DNA from 3 places in the Viridibacillus sp. FSL E2-0187 genome. Region 1 is predicted to be linked to each of the others. Evidence: a T-box and tRNA genes for the amino acid it is inferred to sense, from the RefSeq annotation. Region 1 holds a T-box; the other regions hold tRNA genes.

The links. The T-box of region 1 lies ahead of thrS (threonine--tRNA ligase). A T-box ahead of a tRNA ligase gene usually reads a tRNA of that ligase, here a tRNA-Thr.
Region 2: it encodes a tRNA-Thr, which carries the amino acid that the T-box ahead of thrS (threonine--tRNA ligase) is inferred to sense. The anticodon was not compared.
Region 3: it encodes a tRNA-Thr, which carries the amino acid that the T-box ahead of thrS (threonine--tRNA ligase) is inferred to sense. The anticodon was not compared.

The regions. Positions count from the first base shown of each region.
Region 1 covers NZ_JBBOVG010000001.1:589,632-596,136, forward strand. Annotated here, with positions in the region: gene MHH85_RS02830 (glyceraldehyde-3-phosphate dehydrogenase) at 1-598, shown strand, start outside; gene nrdR (transcriptional regulator NrdR) at 843-1,310, shown strand; gene MHH85_RS02840 (replication initiation and membrane attachment family protein) at 1,334-2,761, shown strand; gene dnaI (primosomal protein DnaI) at 2,748-3,692, shown strand; T-box leader at 3,769-4,011, shown strand; gene thrS (threonine--tRNA ligase) at 4,176-6,110, shown strand; gene MHH85_RS02855 (iron-containing alcohol dehydrogenase) at 6,351-6,505, shown strand, end outside.
Region 2 covers NZ_JBBOVG010000002.1:300,302-306,806, reverse strand. Annotated here, with positions in the region: gene cdaA (diadenylate cyclase CdaA) at 1-623, opposite strand, end outside; gene MHH85_RS20690 (anti-sigma factor family protein) at 740-1,360, opposite strand; gene sigW (RNA polymerase sigma factor SigW) at 1,374-1,937, opposite strand; gene rocF (arginase) at 2,196-3,101, opposite strand; tRNA gene MHH85_RS20675 (tRNA-Lys) at 3,403-3,475, opposite strand; tRNA gene MHH85_RS20670 (tRNA-Gln) at 3,489-3,563, opposite strand; tRNA gene MHH85_RS20665 (tRNA-Tyr) at 3,595-3,678, opposite strand; tRNA gene MHH85_RS20660 (tRNA-Val) at 3,691-3,766, opposite strand; tRNA gene MHH85_RS20655 (tRNA-Glu) at 3,794-3,868, opposite strand; tRNA gene MHH85_RS20650 (tRNA-Thr) at 4,013-4,085, opposite strand; tRNA gene MHH85_RS20645 (tRNA-Asn) at 4,099-4,173, opposite strand; rRNA gene rrf (5S ribosomal RNA) at 4,967-5,082, opposite strand; rRNA gene MHH85_RS20635 (23S ribosomal RNA) at 5,145-6,505, opposite strand, start outside.
Region 3 covers NZ_JBBOVG010000002.1:290,876-297,380, forward strand. Annotated here, with positions in the region: rRNA gene MHH85_RS20560 (16S ribosomal RNA) at 41-1,593, shown strand; rRNA gene MHH85_RS20565 (23S ribosomal RNA) at 1,778-4,707, shown strand; rRNA gene rrf (5S ribosomal RNA) at 4,837-4,952, shown strand; tRNA gene MHH85_RS20575 (tRNA-Val) at 4,962-5,037, shown strand; tRNA gene MHH85_RS20580 (tRNA-Thr) at 5,053-5,128, shown strand; tRNA gene MHH85_RS20585 (tRNA-Lys) at 5,141-5,216, shown strand; tRNA gene MHH85_RS20590 (tRNA-Leu) at 5,236-5,320, shown strand; tRNA gene MHH85_RS20595 (tRNA-Gly) at 5,346-5,420, shown strand; tRNA gene MHH85_RS20600 (tRNA-Leu) at 5,427-5,515, shown strand; tRNA gene MHH85_RS20605 (tRNA-Arg) at 5,548-5,624, shown strand; tRNA gene MHH85_RS20610 (tRNA-Pro) at 5,629-5,705, shown strand; tRNA gene MHH85_RS20615 (tRNA-Ala) at 5,725-5,800, shown strand; rRNA gene MHH85_RS20620 (16S ribosomal RNA) at 5,948-6,505, shown strand, end outside.

The DNA of each region.
Region 1 (6,505 bases):
AAAACATGATGTAATATCAAACGCAAGTTGTACTACAAACTGTCTTGCGCCAGTTGCAAAAGTATTAAATGATACTTTTGGCATCGACAACGGTTTAATGACAACTGTGCATTCATATACAAATGATCAAAAAAATATTGATAACCCACATAAAGACTTACGTCGTGCTCGTGCTTGTGCGGCTTCAATTATCCCTACTTCTACAGGAGCTGCCAAAGCTCTAACCCTAGTATTACCAGAACTAGAAGGCAAGTTACATGGTATGGCACTTCGTGTTCCAACACCAAATGTTTCATTAGTAGATTTAGTGGTAGATTTAAACAAAGATGTTACGGTTGAAGAAGTGAATGAAGCGTTCAAAGCTGCATCAGTTGGTTCACTAAAAGGAATCTTAGACTTCACAATGGAACCATTGGTATCAGTAGATTTTAATACAAACCCAGCATCAGCTACAATCGATGGCCTAACTACAATGGTAATCGGTAGTCGTAAAGTGAAGGTGCTTGCTTGGTACGATAACGAGTGGGGTTATTCAACACGTGTCGTAGATTTAACGAAAAAAGTTGCAGCTGCTCTTATGGCTTCTGTAAACGCTTAATTTTAATATAATATGGCCCTTTCTAGTAGTGTACTAGAAAGGGTTTTTTAGTTTAAGAATAGAAAAAAACATCAAGTAACTGTGAACATATGTCTGTTTTTTCTGTTAGTATCGACCTTATATTGGCTGAAAACAGTATTTTTATCATACATCTGAGAATTTCCACTGCATTTTTTCGATTTTTTAAAGCATTATTTGATATAATAGATAAACTAAAATGTTTTGCAATCAGGAGAGAAAAAATATGAAATGTCCAGCATGTCAGTTTAATGGAACAAAGGTAATTGATTCAAGACCAGTAGATGACAATAAAGCAATCCGTAGACGCCGAGAATGTGAATCGTGTGCATATCGTTTTACTACGTTTGAAAAAGTAGAAGAAATGCCGTTGATCGTCGTGAAAAAAGACGGCTCACGTGAGGAATTTAGCCGTGAAAAAGTTTTGCGAGGTCTTATCCGAGCGTGTGAAAAGCGTCCAGTAGCCCTTAATCAATTAGAGGAATTAGTATTTGCTATAGAACAAGATCTACGTAGAATCGGTAACTCAGAAGTGAAAACAGAAGATGTCGGGGAAATGATTATGGATCGACTTGCGAAAATTGACGAAGTATCTTATGTAAGGTTTGCTTCTGTATATCGTCAATTTAAAGATATCAATGTCTTTATTGATGAATTAAAAGAATTAATAGAAAGACAATCCGATGACAAATAAATGCGATATGGAGGACGGTGATCGTGGTGCATTTATATAAAGAACTACAGCCCGTTGATCGATTGTCCATTCGAATGCCATTTCCCGTATCTAGTTACGATCGCCAGCTTATTACGTTGCTATACCAGCCGTTAATAGGTGCTGAACCCATTAGCTTGTACTTTATGCTTTGGGCTGAAGGGGAAAGTACGACTGAAGCTGAATTATCACATTACCATTTAATGAACTCACTTGATATGCCGATCGCAAAGATTTTCGAGTCGCGCATCGCATTAGAAGCTATTGGTTTAATGCGTACTTGGCGTAAAGATTCCGAGGATGTACGCTCATTTATGTACGACGTGATGCCTCCTTTAGAAGCATCAGCTTTTTTTAATGATCCCTTATTATCCATGTTTTTATTTAGCAAAATTGGTGAACAAGCCTATAGACAATTGCGCCAACGATTCGTTCAGAAGGGTCCATCAAATGATGGCTATCAGGAAGTGTCAAGAACATTTACAGATGTTTATCGTCCTGTGCAGCATCATTTACCATCCTTTGAGAATGAGCAGACAGTAAAGGAAAAAGAGAAACCTAAAGAACTACCATTTAACTACGAGGATTTCGACTTTTCTTTACTTAGAGCTGGATTGTCAGAACAACTTGTACCATCTTCAGCTCTTACTGCTGAAGCGAATGCAACAATTGCAAAGTTAGCTTTTTTATATCATTTAACACCGTTAGATATGCAAAAAGTTGTTATGCTTGCGCTAGATGATCATATGACTTTAACGGAGTCAAGATTAAAGAAATCGGCAGCTGATTATTACAAATTGACTGTTTCAACAGAACCACCTGCTATGCAACAAGCGTTCCAAACAGCAGTTAATGAAGCAGAGAAAAAGAATACAAAAGAACAAGCTTTGCAGACGAAGGAAGAGTTATTGATTCATTACCTAGAAACAACTGCTCCAATTGATGTCTTGCGTGATATCGCAGATGGGAAAGAACCAATTCCTGCAGACATTCAGCTTGCTCAAAATCTTGTCCTGCAATATCAAATGCCAATTGGTGTTGTAAATGCATTACTTCAGTATGTTCTTTTACGTACCGACATGAAGCTAACTAAAAACTATGTCGAAAAGATTGCCTCACATTGGATTCGAAAAGGTGTGAAAACGACGAAAGAAGCAATGGACTTAGCGCGTAAAGAGCATAAGCAGTATATGGAATGGAAAACAGCTGAGCAAAAACCTGCAACGAAAAAACGCTACAGCGGTGGGCGAGAAGAAAAAGTACCTGACTGGTTTAAGAAAAATAAAGAAAAGAAACCTCAGAATGAAGATACTGTAACAGAAACTTCAAAAGAAGTAGTTAAGAATGAGACTGATTTTGAAGAAGAAAGACGTAAAATTCTAGAAAAACTAGGAATAGAAGAAGGGCAGGTGGATTCACATGGAACCGATTAATAATCAACTTAGAAAAGTGATGGATTCACAAACTTTTCAAGAACGATACGAGCAAATGAAGCGAGAAATTCTTGAAAATAAAGGTGTCCAGCAATTTCTAGCTGACAATGATCAAGAAGTAAATAAAGATATGGTAGACCGTGGTCTCGTTAAACTATATGAATATACAGGTCAACAACATGATTGTGATTCATGCCCATCCGTTGTGAAATGTCAAAATGCATTAAAGGGATTTATCCCGAAGTTGACTATTATCCGCGAATCAATAGAAGTTGAGTATACACCGTGCCAACAAAAACGCATGGATGATGAGCGTCGTAAAGCGGCCTCTATGATTTCGAGTATGCATATGCCAAAAGACGTGTTAAGAGCAACAATCAAAGATTTAATGATTGATGACCATTCACGTGTAAATATCGCCAATAGAGCAGCAGATTTCGTTCGTGAATTTAAAGAAACGGGTGAACTTCCTCAAAAAGGTTTTTATTTATACGGTGAATTTGGTGTCGGTAAATCTTTTGTATTAGGGGCTATTGCCAATGAATTGGCGACTTTACAAATCAAATCGGTTGTAGTATTTGTTCCTGAATTTTTACGTGAAATGAAAGGTTCAATCCAAGATCAATCTTTACAAGAGAAAATCGATTTTGTGAAAAAGGCACCTGTGTTAATGCTAGATGATTTAGGAGCAGAAACGTTGTCGAGTTGGACACGTGACGAAATTTTAGGAACGATCTTTCATTATCGAATGGCTGAGCAATTGCCGACATTTATCACATCGAATCTTGGTTATGATGAATTAGAAGACCATTTAGCTTATAACCAAAAAGGTGATCGTGATATGTTAAAAGCTTCACGAATTATGGAGCGTATTAAAGCAGTGACGACGCCAATTCGAATGAGTGGGCAAAACCGAAGAGATCAGAAATAGTTACATCTTTTTGAAGGACTTTTTTTCCTACTTGATTTTAAACTTAATCGAGCGTATACTTTCAGTCATAATATAAAAAAATGCTTTGAAAAGGACAACAATTTTTTGTACGACTTTTAGAGAGAGAAGCCTAGGCTGGAAGCTTCTTAGTACGGCAAATCATTTACCCCCTTGGAGCAGCGACAGTGAATGTACTAGTAATTGTCGACGGTAACGGCCCGTTAGCCGATCGAGAGCTTCGTCTATACCTGCATTCTTTTAAGTGCGGGCAGTAGAAGGAAGAAGGGTGGAACCACGAGAATACAGCCTCGTCCCTTTTGGGATGGGGCTTTTTTGCGTTTTTATCTAAATGCTGAAGTGGCCTGTTTTAAGGAAAGCAGTCTAAATACGCCACGTCTTGTGGCAACGACTACGAATCCTGCAACATGCGGACCTATACCTCTCGTAAGGCTAAAATAAATAAAATTAAAAGGAGATTACAAAATGGCAGACATGATTAATTTAAAATTCCCAGATGGCGCAGTAAAGGAATTTGCAAAAGGTACAACAACTGAAGAAATTGCACAATCAATTAGCCCGGGACTTCGTAAAAAAGCAATCGTTGGTAAATTCAACGGACATTTAGTAGATTTAACAACACCTTTAGAAGAAGACGGTGACATTGCAATCGTAACACCTTCTGATGCTGAGGCATTAGAAGTAATGCGTCACTCTACAGCCCACCTTTTAGCGCAAGCTGTTAAGCGTTTGTTCCCAGGTGTAAAACTTGGAGTAGGTCCAGTAATTGAAGGTGGTTTCTACTACGATATCGACTCACCAGAACCAATTACTGCAGATGATCTTCCGAAAATAGAAAAAGAAATGAAGAAAATCGTTTCTGAAAACATCGTCATCACTCGCCAAGACATTTCACGTGCTGAAGCAATCGAACGCTTCACTGCAATTGATGATGAATATAAATTAGAGCTTATCGAAGCTATTCCTGCAGATGAGCAAGTGTCAATCTATGAACAAGGCGATTTCTTTGACCTTTGCCGAGGTGTACACGTACCATCTACAGGTAAAATTAAAGAATTTAAATTGTTATCAATCGCTGGTGCATACTGGAGAGGTAACTCAGATAACAAAATGCTACAACGTATTTACGGAACAGCCTTCTTTACAAAAGATGATTTAAAAGCGCATCTTCAGATGTTAGAAGAAGCAAAAGAGCGTGATCACCGTAAAATTGGTAAAGAACTTGAATTATTCACATCATCTCAAAAAGTCGGTCAAGGCTTACCATTATGGTTGCCAAACGGTGCAACAATCCGTCGCACAATTGAACGTTATATCGTAGACAAAGAAATATCACTTGGTTACAAACATGTATACACTCCGGTTTTAGGTTCTAAAGAACTTTATGAAACTTCAGGTCACTGGGCACACTATCAAGATGATATGTTCCCACCAATGGAAGTGGATAACGAAACATTTGTTTTACGCCCAATGAACTGTCCACACCATATGATGGTTTACAAATCGTCAATGCACTCTTACCGTAACCTACCATTACGTATCGCTGAACTTGGTACAATGCACCGTTACGAAATGTCTGGTGCTGTATCAGGACTTCAACGTGTCCGTGGTATGACTCTAAATGATGCGCATATTTTCGTTCGACCAGATCAAATTAAAGAAGAATTTAAACGCGTAGTAGAATTAGTACTTGGTGTTTATAAAGACTTCGATTTAAATGATTACTCATTCCGTCTGTCATACCGTGACCCAGCTGATACTGAAAAATACTTCGATGATGATGCAATGTGGGAAAAAGCACAAGGCATGCTAAAAGAAGCAATGGATGAGCTAGGCCTAGACTACTTCGAAGCAGAAGGCGAAGCAGCATTTTATGGTCCAAAACTTGATGTACAAGTAAAAACTGCAATTGGTAAAGAAGAGACTTTATCAACAGTTCAACTTGACTTCTTATTACCAGAACGCTTCGACCTAAGCTATGTTGGTGAAGATGGTAAACCACATCGTCCAGTTGTTATCCACCGTGGTGTTGTATCAACAATGGAACGTTTTGTTGCTTTCTTAATTGAAGAATATAAAGGTGCATTCCCAACTTGGTTAGCGCCAGTACAAGTAGAAATCATCCCTGTATCAAACGAAGTTCACTTTGACTATGCAAAACAAGTAGAAGAAAAACTTCAAGCAGCAGGCTTCCGTGTTGAAATGGATGATCGTGAAGAAAAACTTGGCTACAAAATCCGTGAAGCACAAATGAAGAAAATTCCTTACATGCTTGTATTAGGTGATAAAGAACTAGAAGCAGGTAGTGTAAACGTACGTCGCTATGGCTCTCAAGATTCAGAAAGCATTGCGATTGAAGATTTCTTAGCGAATTTAAAAGCTGACGTTTCTTTTGAATAAGTAATATCTAAAAAGGTGACTGGACATTAATGTCCAGTCACCTTTTTGTATGCTCTTAATCCTACGAAATATCATCTGCTATTTTCTGATAAAACCTTTGCTTTGGGTTACGTTATTTCCTCTTTTAAATACAAAATATGTCAAAATTAGAAGTTGAGAATACTTGATGTATAGATGATACTAGAAAAGTAGTTATTGCAAGTAATTACAAACCATTTGAGTCTGAGGAGGAATTTATCCATGGGTGTACAAAGCGAATTTAATATGCCGTCTATTAATTTATTTGGAGCTGGGACAATTCAAGAAGTAGGTAGTCGTTTAAAGGGCTACAACGTAAAAAAAGCACTTCTTGTAACTGATGAAGGATTACACAAATTAGGTTTATCCGAAACATT
Region 2 (6,505 bases), on a different contig from region 1:
CCTAATTCTTTCGAGATAAATGGACTTTCTGATAATGGTAAATAACAAGCTGCAGCCGCAATCCTGTTCTTTTGAACGATTACCGCTCCATCATGTAATGGTGTATTAGGTATGAAGATATTAATCAGTAATTCAGACGAGATTTCAGAGAACATCGGAATCCCTGTTTCTATATAATCATTCAACCCTGTTTCGCGTTCGATTGAAACAAGCGCTCCAATACGTCGCTTCGCCATATAACTAACGGATTTTGACATCGCGCTTACTAAGCGTGTACGCTCTTCATCTTCTTGTAAATTACTACGTGCAAATAGCTTACCACGGCCAAGCTGTTCAAGTGCTCGACGTAACTCTGGTTGGAATATGATAATAATAGCGAGGAAACCAAAATTGATAACCTGTTCCATCATCCATCCCAGTGTATTAAGGCCAGCATATACAGTAATTATACGAATAATAATGATGACGAATATTCCCTTTAATAATTGGACAGCTTTTGTTCCTCTTATTAAAGTTAAAATTTTATAAATAACAAACCATACTAAAAGAATGTCCAGAATGTTCATCAACATTCTAATCCATACATTGTCGGTAAATTGTGAAATTTCATTAATAAAAGACATGTGGATCCCCCACTTTTCTAGCGAGTGCATATGTGTTCAGTATAGCACAACTCTTACTTTACTTGCTGAGATGAAACAGAAAAGTCTACCTCAAACAGTAGACTTTTTCATTTGTTCTATTCGTTTTTGCCTAAAAATGAAAGTATTTCTTTTCCACCATTTTTAATTTTATACCAAAGCCATTCAAATGCTTGATTAATCTCATCTATTTGACCTGTGACATTTGCTGTTGAAGCCATATATTGACCATTAATTACAGTGATATTACCATCTACCGAACCTTCTACAAGGATATCTCCATTCTTGACTACGATATCACCTGTCACAGTCTTCCCTTCAGGTACGATGACTGTTTGCCCCTCTACAACTAAGTTTGGCTGTTTGGTCACAGAAAATTCCTTATTATCATTAAAGCCTGTAAGAAGTGAGGCGCTCATTAAAATACAAAACATTGCTGCTGCAACGAATATAGGATGACGACGTAGCCATCTTTGGACACCGGCTCCTGATCTTCCTTTAGGTAGACGAATCATAACGTTTTGCTTGAAATCCAGAGGTACTGAAACGACGGCAGCACTTTTGACAAAGGCAATTGTGCTATTTAGCTCCTGCATATGTTGTCGACAGTTATCACAGCTTTGCAAATGTGCTTTTAGCTCGATTTCATGTTCACGACTAATATCACCATCTAAATATTCATGCATGTATTCACCAATATGTTTTGGACACGCATTCATAGTGAAATCCCTCCTACAGATTGCCTAATTGCTTTCTCAGAGCTTCACGCCCTCTGTGAATTCGAGTTTTGACTGTCCCAAGTGGCATATCCAAAATCTCGCTAATCTCCTGCAATGGCAATTCCTCTATATACTTTAAGACAATGACTGTTCGATATTTGTCTGGCAACTGGCTAATTTCATATTGAATTCGCTCCTGCAGCTCCATTCTTTCTACTTCTTCCTCAGGTAGCCTATCTGAGGAGGAAATTTGAGAATACATATCTAGACCGTCCGTTCCAGCAACTTGCGCATCTAAGTAATAGTCCGGTTTCTTCTTCCTTATACGGTCTATACATAAATTCGTCGCTATACGGTACAGCCAAGTCGAAAATTTTCGATTCAAATCAAAAGTGTGAAGATTAATATACGCACGAACAAATGCCTCCTGCGCTATATCTTCCGCTTCATGTCGATTGCCAAGCATGCGATAACAAACTTGGTACAGCTTTTGCTGGTAGAGGCTCACAATATCAGAATACGCACTTTGATCGCCTTTCAGCACTTGTTTTATTCTCTTGTTGATTAATGCGTCCATCGTGATTTCCCTCCGCCCATGCGGCTGCTATTCTATATACGAGTCGCTTATAGTGTAAGTTTCATTTTTTCGAAAGTTTTTTTATAACTACAAAAAACCTTCCTTCCATAATTATAACAAATATGTAAGTAAAAATGATCCAAATTCATAATAAACTCTTCTATTCAAGACTTAATTACTTATCAATAAGTTCCCATTTTTCAAAAACCCTACACTTTTCGGCAATTATAAAAGGACGGGTATTCCCGTCCCTTTACATTACATTAATTTTTCGCCTAATAACGATCCCATTAAAGCAACTGCTACATCTGCTGTTTTGTTTCTCTCATCTAGGATTGGATTTACTTCTACAAATTCAGCGGAGGTAATCATTTCTGATTCATATAACATCTCCATCGCTAAATGGCTCTCACGATATGTAATACCGCCTAGAACAGGTGTCCCAACACCCGGCGTATAAAGCGGATCGATTCCATCTAGATCCAATGACAAATGCAATCCATCAACACATTTTCCTCTTAAGTAAATAATTGCATCTTGAATAACTTTAGTCATCCCCACTCTGTCAATTTCATGCATCGTGTACACTTTGATACCTTTTTCTTTTATTAATTCACGTTCACCTGGATCCACCGAGCGAGCACCAATAATAACTATATTTTCAGGTTTCACTTTTGGAGCATAGTCACGAATGTTTACAAGTTTTTCATGGCCGAGCCCAATACTTACAGCTAGTGGCATACCATGAATATTACCCGATGGTGAAGTATCACCTGTATTCAAATCGGCATGCGCGTCATACCAAATAACTCCTAGGTTCTCATAATGATCTGATAGTCCTGCAAGTGTACCTATTGCAATACTATGGTCCCCACCTAGTACAAGTGGAAAGTGATTTTGTGAAACGACATCATGTACTTTATTCGCAAGATTTGTACTGGCTTCAGTTACAGCTGATAAATTTCGTAAATTTGTATCGGCTGATACTTCACGCTCAGATACCCCAATCTGAATATCCCCCTCATCTATCACTTCATAACCCATTGCTTCTAATCTTTCTACAGCGCCCGCATATCGGATTGCACTTGGCCCCATATCAACCCCACGACGTGTTTGACCAAGATCCATTGGTACACCTATTAATGAAATATTTAATTTATGCATTATTTTATTCCCCCTTTGTGAATTACCTATATTGTAAATGCTACAATCATGTTGGCTCAACCCCACAAAATTCTGAATATTTATACAAAAAATCAAACACTTAAATATAGAACCACTTTGTAACTAAAGTAGATAATGCACTATCCTTTAAATTGAATTTATCAGTAGTTGTACAAAGTTACGCACTCTACTAAAAATGCTCCTTAGAGAGTATAGGGGGTATCCCTTATTTTTTATACTATTAACTACAAAAAACCTCTTTCTACAAAGTGTAGAAAGAGGTTGAAATTTTATATGAAAGTGAGCCATGTAGGATTCGAACCTACGACCCTCTGATTAAAAGTCAGATGCTCTACCAACTGAGCTAATGGCTCATAAAATTAAAAATGGCTGGGGTACCTGGATTCGAACCAGGGCATGACGGAATCAAAATCCGTTGCCTTACCGCTTGGCTATACCCCAACAATGAATAATGAATGTTTTATATAAAAAATGGTGGAGGGGGACGGATTCGAACCGCCGAACCCGAAGGAGCGGATTTACAGTCCGCCGCGTTTAGCCTCTTCGCTACCCCTCCGACAAAAAAATATGGTGGAGGATGACGGGATCGAACCGCCGACCCCCTGCTTGTAAGGCAGGTGCTCTCCCAGCTGAGCTAATCCTCCATGGATATCTAAAATAATTTTTAAAAATGGTGACCCCTACGGGATTCGAACCCGTGTTACCGCCGTGAAAGGGCGGTGTCTTAACCGCTTGACCAAGGGGCCATTAATGCTGTACTGCTTAAAACAGGACAAGAATTATATTAACATCCTTTAAATAAAAAAGCAATACTTTATTTAAAAAATATTAAAAATTTCATCTTACTAAACAAAATTCAATATATTTCTACTTCTTGATAAATAATAGAAAGCTTCCAACCGGGCTCGAACCGGTGACCTCTTCCTTACCATGGAAGCACTCTACCTGCTGAGCTATGGAAGCATAGACAAAAAAATGGCTCCGAAGGTAGGACTCGAACCTACGACCGATCGGTTAACAGCCGATTGCTCTACCACTGAGCTACTTCGGAACAATAATATTATCGCTTCTTTAGATGTTACTTTTGTGGAACACAAATATTATTATAACAGCATATTAAAACATTTCAAGCTATTTAAGGAAAAAAGTTTTAATTTTTTTGCACTTAAATATACCTATATTTTATTACAGTAACTCTAACTATCATAAAAGCCCTATTTAAGCGTTTTAAAGCGTTTTAATCAGAATCTAATGTAAGACTACCAACATATATCAATTATGCTCCTAAAGGCTATTACAATGAAAATCTCATAACCATTGATGGACTATTTTCAATTAGAATTCTTATGCCTTTATACACAAATTCCACTTTCCTTTAAAATTCCAGTGCAACTATTTTTCCAACATTAACTGCTAGAACTATTGAATAAGTTATATTTTTTTAATATACATCTATAATTGAGATAGTATACTTTTTGCATAACCTTTTCTAAGATACAGATATCAGTTGATCAAGAGCCAAATAAAATTATTTTGGAGTTATTTAAGTATGGCTTTACACCCAATATATTATGCAAAACAAAGAAGCTTACTATTCCCCCATTATAAATTGCAATAATTGGATGCAAATCTATTTCCGTTTTACACAACTCAAATGAGACTAATGACGATTAAGGAAATTTCATCGGTTCTTCAGTGAATTAATACTTGCCAAATAACTCCCCATATCGATTGTTATAACCTTTAAATACAATAGTCATAATATAACCCTTGATTTCCACATTTATTATAACTATTTTCTATATAAAAAAGCACAACTGATTAAATCAGCTGTGCTTTAATGTGCCTAGCAACGTCCTACTCTCACAGGGGGAAACCCCCAACTACCATCGGCGCTAAAGAGCTTAACTTCCGTGTTCGGCATGGGAACGGGTGTGACCTCTTTGCCATCATCACTAGACTATTTAGAGAACTTGTTCTCTCAAAACTGGATAAATTACATTGAAGTTAGTTAAGTAAAATTTGGTTAAGTCCTCGATCTATTAGTATTCGTCAGCTCCGTATGTCGCCACACTTCCACCTCGAACCTATCTACCTCATCGTCTTTGAGGGATCTTACTTACTTGCGTAATGGGAAATCTCATCTTGAGGGGGGCTTCATGCTTAGATGCTTTCAGCACTTATCCCGTCCACACATAGCTACCCAGCGATGCCCTTGGCAGAACAACTGGTACACCAGCGGTGTGTCCATCCCGGTCCTCTCGTACTAAGGACAGCTCCTCTCAAATTTCCTACGCCCACGACGGATAGGGACCGAACTGTCTCACGACGTTCTGAACCCAGCTCGCGTACCGCTTTAATGGGCGAACAGCCCAACCCTTGGGACCGACTACAGCCCCAGGATGCGATGAGCCGACATCGAGGTGCCAAACCTCCCCGTCGATGTGGACTCTTGGGGGAGATAAGCCTGTTATCCCCGGGGTAGCTTTTATCCGTTGAGCGATGGCCCTTCCATGCGGAACCACCGGATCACTAAGCCCGTCTTTCGACCCTGCTCGACTTGTAGGTCTCGCAGTCAAGCTCCCTTATGCCTTTACACTCTACGAATGATTTCCAACCATTCTGAGGGAACCTTTGGGCGCCTCCGTTACTCTTTAGGAGGCGACCGCCCCAGTCAAACTGCCCGCCTGACACTGTCTCCTACCCCGCTAAGGGGCATGGGTTAGAAGTTCAATACATCTAGGGTAGTATCCCACCAACGCCTCCTCCGAAGCTGGCGCTCCGGAATCTCTGGCTCCTACCTATCCTGTACAAGATGTATCAAAATTCAATATCAGGCTACAGTAAAGCTCCACGGGGTCTTTCCGTCCTGTCGCGGGTAACCTGCATCTTCACAGGTACTATAATTTCACCGAGTCTCTCGTTGAGACAGTGCCCAGATCGTTACGCCTTTCGTGCGGGTCGGAACTTACCCGACAAGGAATTTCGCTACCTTAGGACCGTTATAGTTACGGCCGCCGTTTACTGGGGCTTCAATTCGCACCTTCGCTTGCGCTAAGCACTCCTCTTAACCTTCCAGCACCGGGCAGGCGTCAGCCCCTATACGTCACCTTACGGTTTTGCAGAGACCTGTGTTTTTGCTAAACAGTCGCCTGGGCCTATTCACTGCGGCTCTCTCGGGCTTTCACCCTACTAGAGCACCCCTTCTCCCGAAGTTACGGGGTCATTTTGCCGAGTTCCTTAACGAGAGTTCTCTCGCACACCTTAGGATTCTCTCCTCGACTACCTGTGTCGGTTTGCGGTACGGGCACCTTTTACCTCGCTAGAGGCTTTTCTTGGCAGTGTGAAATCAGGAACTCCGGACATACGTCCTCGTCATCACA
Region 3 (6,505 bases), on a different contig from region 1:
GGATGATACGCTAGCAAAGCTAATGAGCTTTCAAACTACTTTTATGGAGAGTTTGATCCTGGCTCAGGACGAACGCTGGCGGCGTGCCTAATACATGCAAGTCGAGCGAATGATGAAGAAGCTTGCTTCTTCTGATTTAGCGGCGGACGGGTGAGTAACACGTGGGCAACCTACCTAGTAGATTGGGATAACTCCGGGAAACCGGGGCTAATACCGAATAATCCATTTTGTCACATGGCAAAATGCTGAAAGGCGGTTTCGGCTGTCACTACTAGATGGGCCCGCGGTGCATTAGCTAGTTGGTGGGGTAATGGCCTACCAAGGCAACGATGCATAGCCGACCTGAGAGGGTGATCGGCCACATTGGGACTGAGACACGGCCCAAACTCCTACGGGAGGCAGCAGTAGGGAATCTTCCACAATGGACGAAAGTCTGATGGAGCAACGCCGCGTGAGTGATGAAGGTTTTCGGATCGTAAAACTCTGTTGTAAGGGAAGAACAAGTACGTTAGTAACTGAACGTACCTTGACGGTACCTTATTAGAAAGCCACGGCTAACTACGTGCCAGCAGCCGCGGTAATACGTAGGTGGCAAGCGTTGTCCGGATTTATTGGGCGTAAAGCGCGCGCAGGTGGTTTCTTAAGTCTGATGTGAAAGCCCACGGCTCAACCGTGGAGGGTCATTGGAAACTGGGAGACTTGAGTGCAGAAGAGGAAAGTGGAATTCCAAGTGTAGCGGTGAAATGCGTAGAGATTTGGAGGAACACCAGTGGCGAAGGCGACTTTCTGGTCTGTAACTGACACTGAGGCGCGAAAGCGTGGGGAGCAAACAGGATTAGATACCCTGGTAGTCCACGCCGTAAACGATGAGTGCTAAGTGTTAGGGGGTTTCCGCCCCTTAGTGCTGCAGCTAACGCATTAAGCACTCCGCCTGGGGAGTACGGCCGCAAGGTTGAAACTCAAAGGAATTGACGGGGGCCCGCACAAGCGGTGGAGCATGTGGTTTAATTCGAAGCAACGCGAAGAACCTTACCAGGTCTTGACATCCCAATGACCGCTCTAGAGATAGAGTTTTCCCTTCGGGGACATTGGTGACAGGTGGTGCATGGTTGTCGTCAGCTCGTGTCGTGAGATGTTGGGTTAAGTCCCGCAACGAGCGCAACCCTTGATCTTAGTTGCCATCATTTAGTTGGGCACTCTAAGGTGACTGCCGGTGACAAACCGGAGGAAGGTGGGGATGACGTCAAATCATCATGCCCCTTATGACCTGGGCTACACACGTGCTACAATGGACGATACAAAGAGTCGCTAACTCGCGAGGGTATGCTAATCTCATAAAATCGTTCTCAGTTCGGATTGTAGGCTGCAACTCGCCTACATGAAGCCGGAATCGCTAGTAATCGTGGATCAGCATGCCACGGTGAATACGTTCCCGGGCCTTGTACACACCGCCCGTCACACCACGAGAGTTTGTAACACCCGAAGTCGGTGAGGTAACCTTTATGGGGCCAGCCGCCGAAGGTGGGATAGATGATTGGGGTGAAGTCGTAACAAGGTAGCCGTATCGGAAGGTGCGGCTGGATCACCTCCTTTCTAAGGATAATTACGGAAACAGATCTTGGATCTGTCGATTAACGTCTTGCGTTCAGTTTTGAAGGCTCATTGTAAAATGATCTTCAAAACCTTGTTCTTTGAAAACTGGATAAAACGACATTGAAGCAAATTAAGTAACACATTTTTTATTATTAAGTTTTTTAGGCTTAATAACTAACTTTTAGGTTAAGTTATTAAGGGCGCATGGCGGATGCCTTGGCACTAGGAGCCGAAGAAGGACGGCACTAACACCGATATGCTTCGGGGAGCTGTAAGTGAGCTTTGATCCGGAGATTTCCGAATGGGGGAACCCACTGTTCGTAATGGAGCAGTATCTTGACGTGAATACATAGCGTCTTGATGGCAGACCCAGGGAACTGAAACATCTAAGTACCTGGAGGAAGAGAAAGAAAAATCGATTCCCTGAGTAGCGGCGAGCGAAACGGGAATAGCCCAAACCAAGAGGCTTGCCTCTTGGGGTTGTAGGACACTCTATATGGAGTTACAAAGGAATGAGTTAAACGAAGCGGTCTGGAAAGGCCCGCCAGAGCAGGTAACAGCCCTGTAGTTGAAAGTTCATTCTCTCTTGAGTGTATCCTGAGTACGGCGGAACACGTGAAATTCCGTCGGAATCTGGGAGGACCATCTCCCAAGGCTAAATACTACCTAGTGACCGATAGTGAACCAGTACCGTGAGGGAAAGGTGAAAAGCACCCCGGAAGGGGAGTGAAATAGATCCTGAAACCATGTGCCTACAAGTAGTTAGAGCCCGTTAATGGGTGATAGCGTGCCTTTTGTAGAATGAACCGGCGAGTTACGATTACATGCGAGGTTAAGTTTTAGAAGACGGAGCCGTAGCGAAAGCGAGTCTGAATAGGGCGAATGAGTATGTGGTTGTAGACCCGAAACCAGGTGATCTACCCATGTCCAGGGTGAAGGTAAGGTAACACTTACTGGAGGCCCGAACCCACGTACGTTGAAAAGTGCGGGGATGAGGTGTGGGTAGCGGAGAAATTCCAATCGAACCTGGAGATAGCTGGTTCTCTCCGAAATAGCTTTAGGGCTAGCCTCGTGATAGAGAATCCTGGAGGTAGAGCACTGTTTGAACTAGGGGTCCATCCCGGATTACCGAATTCAGACAAACTCCGAATGCCAGTGATTTATGCACGGGAGTCAGACTGCGAGTGATAAGATCCGTAGTCAAAAGGGAAACAGCCCAGACCACCAGCTAAGGTCCCAAAGTAATTGTTAAGTGGAAAAGGATGTGACGTTGCTTAGACAACCAGGATGTTGGCTCAGAAGCAGCCATCATTTAAAGAGTGCGTAATAGCTCACTGGTCGAGTGACGCTGCGCCGAAAATGTATCGGGGCTAAACAATTCACCGAAGCTGTGGATGGACATCTTAGATGTCCGTGGTAGGAGAGCGTTCTAAGTGCTGTGAAGTCAGACCGGAAGGACTGGTGGAGCGCTTAGAAGTGAGAATGCCGGTATGAGTAGCGAAAGACGGGTGAGAATCCCGTCCACCGAATGACTAAGGTTTCCTGAGGAAGGCTCGTCCGCTCAGGGTTAGTCGGGACCTAAGCCGAGGCCGATAGGCGTAGGCGATGGACAACAGGTTGATATTCCTGTACCACCTATTTACCATTTGAGCAATGGGGGGACGCAGTAGGATAGGGTAAGCATGCTGTTGGTTATGCATGTTCAAGCAGTGAGGCGTGAAATGAGGCAAATCCCATTTCTATAACGTTGAGCTGTGATGACGAGGACGTATGTCCGGAGTTCCTGATTTCACACTGCCAAGAAAAGCCTCTAGCGAGGTAAAAGGTGCCCGTACCGCAAACCGACACAGGTAGTCGAGGAGAGAATCCTAAGGTGTGCGAGAGAACTCTCGTTAAGGAACTCGGCAAAATGACCCCGTAACTTCGGGAGAAGGGGTGCTCTAGTAGGGTGAAAGCCCGAGAGAGCCGCAGTGAATAGGCCCAGGCGACTGTTTAGCAAAAACACAGGTCTCTGCAAAACCGTAAGGTGACGTATAGGGGCTGACGCCTGCCCGGTGCTGGAAGGTTAAGAGGAGTGCTTAGCGCAAGCGAAGGTGCGAATTGAAGCCCCAGTAAACGGCGGCCGTAACTATAACGGTCCTAAGGTAGCGAAATTCCTTGTCGGGTAAGTTCCGACCCGCACGAAAGGCGTAACGATCTGGGCACTGTCTCAACGAGAGACTCGGTGAAATTATAGTACCTGTGAAGATGCAGGTTACCCGCGACAGGACGGAAAGACCCCGTGGAGCTTTACTGTAGCCTGATATTGAATTTTGATACATCTTGTACAGGATAGGTAGGAGCCAGAGATTCCGGAGCGCCAGCTTCGGAGGAGGCGTTGGTGGGATACTACCCTAGATGTATTGAACTTCTAACCCATGCCCCTTAGCGGGGTAGGAGACAGTGTCAGGCGGGCAGTTTGACTGGGGCGGTCGCCTCCTAAAGAGTAACGGAGGCGCCCAAAGGTTCCCTCAGAATGGTTGGAAATCATTCGTAGAGTGTAAAGGCATAAGGGAGCTTGACTGCGAGACCTACAAGTCGAGCAGGGTCGAAAGACGGGCTTAGTGATCCGGTGGTTCCGCATGGAAGGGCCATCGCTCAACGGATAAAAGCTACCCCGGGGATAACAGGCTTATCTCCCCCAAGAGTCCACATCGACGGGGAGGTTTGGCACCTCGATGTCGGCTCATCGCATCCTGGGGCTGTAGTCGGTCCCAAGGGTTGGGCTGTTCGCCCATTAAAGCGGTACGCGAGCTGGGTTCAGAACGTCGTGAGACAGTTCGGTCCCTATCCGTCGTGGGCGTAGGAAATTTGAGAGGAGCTGTCCTTAGTACGAGAGGACCGGGATGGACACACCGCTGGTGTACCAGTTGTTCTGCCAAGGGCATCGCTGGGTAGCTATGTGTGGACGGGATAAGTGCTGAAAGCATCTAAGCATGAAGCCCCCCTCAAGATGAGATTTCCCATTACGCAAGTAAGTAAGATCCCTCAAAGACGATGAGGTAGATAGGTTCGAGGTGGAAGTGTGGCGACATACGGAGCTGACGAATACTAATAGATCGAGGACTTAACCAAATTTTACTTAACTAACTTCAATGTAATTTATCCAGTTTTGAGAGAACAAGAAAAACTTTTTAAAAAAGTTAAAAAAACACTTGCTTTTAAAGAAGCGAAGTGATATAATAATTCTTGTCTTAAAAATAGTCTAGTGACGATAGCAAAGAGGTCACACCCGTTCCCATGCCGAACACGGAAGTTAAGCTCTTTAGCGCCGATGGTAGTTGGGGGTTTCCCCCTGTGAGAGTAGGACGTTGCTAGGCGAACAATATGGAGGATTAGCTCAGCTGGGAGAGCACCTGCCTTACAAGCAGGGGGTCGGCGGTTCGATCCCGTCATCCTCCACCATTTTTAATAAACATTGCCGGTGTAGCTCAGTTGGTAGAGCAACTGACTTGTAATCAGTAGGTCGAGGGTTCGACTCCTTTCGCCGGCACCATTCATTTCATATGAGCCATTAGCTCAGTTGGTAGAGCATCTGACTTTTAATCAGAGGGTCGTAGGTTCGAATCCTACATGGCTCACCATTTTAAAAAAACATTATATGCGGGTGTGGCGGAACTGGCAGACGCACTAGACTTAGGATCTAGCGCCGCAAGGCGTGGGGGTTCGACTCCCTTCACCCGCACCATAATTTTTAAGTTTATCAGCATATTGCGGAAGTAGTTCAGTGGTAGAACACCACCTTGCCAAGGTGGGGGTCGCGAGTTCGAACCTCGTCTTCCGCTCCAAAATATGCCGGGGTGGCGGAACTGGCAGACGCACAGGACTTAAAATCCTGCGGTAGGTGACTACCGTACCGGTTCGATTCCGGTCCTCGGCACCATTTCTTTTAATTTAATACAAGTGATAATATATGCGCCCGTAGCTCAATTGGATAGAGCGTCTGACTACGGATCAGAAGGTTGTGGATTCGACTTCTGCCGGGCGCGCCATTAACGGGAAGTAGCTCAGCTTGGTAGAGCACTTGGTTTGGGACCAAGGGGTCGCAGGTTCGAATCCTGTCTTCCCGACCATTATTACTTATACCCACACGGGGCCTTAGCTCAGCTGGGAGAGCGCCTGCCTTGCACGCAGGAGGTCAGCGGTTCGATCCCGCTAGGCTCCACCATATATATCTTATGAACCTTGAAAACTGAACATGCAAGACGTTAATCAATAAATGTTTTTGAACATCAACTCTGTTGGTGGATCAAAACAAAAATAGATATCATCTTTGGATGATACGCTAGCAAAGCTAATGAGCTTTCAAACTACTTTTATGGAGAGTTTGATCCTGGCTCAGGACGAACGCTGGCGGCGTGCCTAATACATGCAAGTCGAGCGAATGATGAAGAAGCTTGCTTCTTCTGATTTAGCGGCGGACGGGTGAGTAACACGTGGGCAACCTACCTAGTAGATTGGGATAACTCCGGGAAACCGGGGCTAATACCGAATAATCCATTTTGTCACATGGCAAAATGCTGAAAGGCGGTTTCGGCTGTCACTACTAGATGGGCCCGCGGTGCATTAGCTAGTTGGTGGGGTAATGGCCTACCAAGGCAACGATGCATAGCCGACCTGAGAGGGTGATCGGCCACATTGGGACTGAGACACGGCCCAAACTCCTACGGGAGGCAGCAGTAGGGAATCTTCCACAATGGACGAAAGTCTGATGGAGCAACGCCGCGTGAGTGATGAAGGTTTTCGGATCGTAAAACTCTGTTGTAAGGGAAGAACAAGTACGTTAGTAACTGAACGTACCTTGACGGTACCTTATTAGAAAGCCACGGCTAACTACGTGCCAGCAGCCGCGGTAATACGTAGGTGGCAAGCG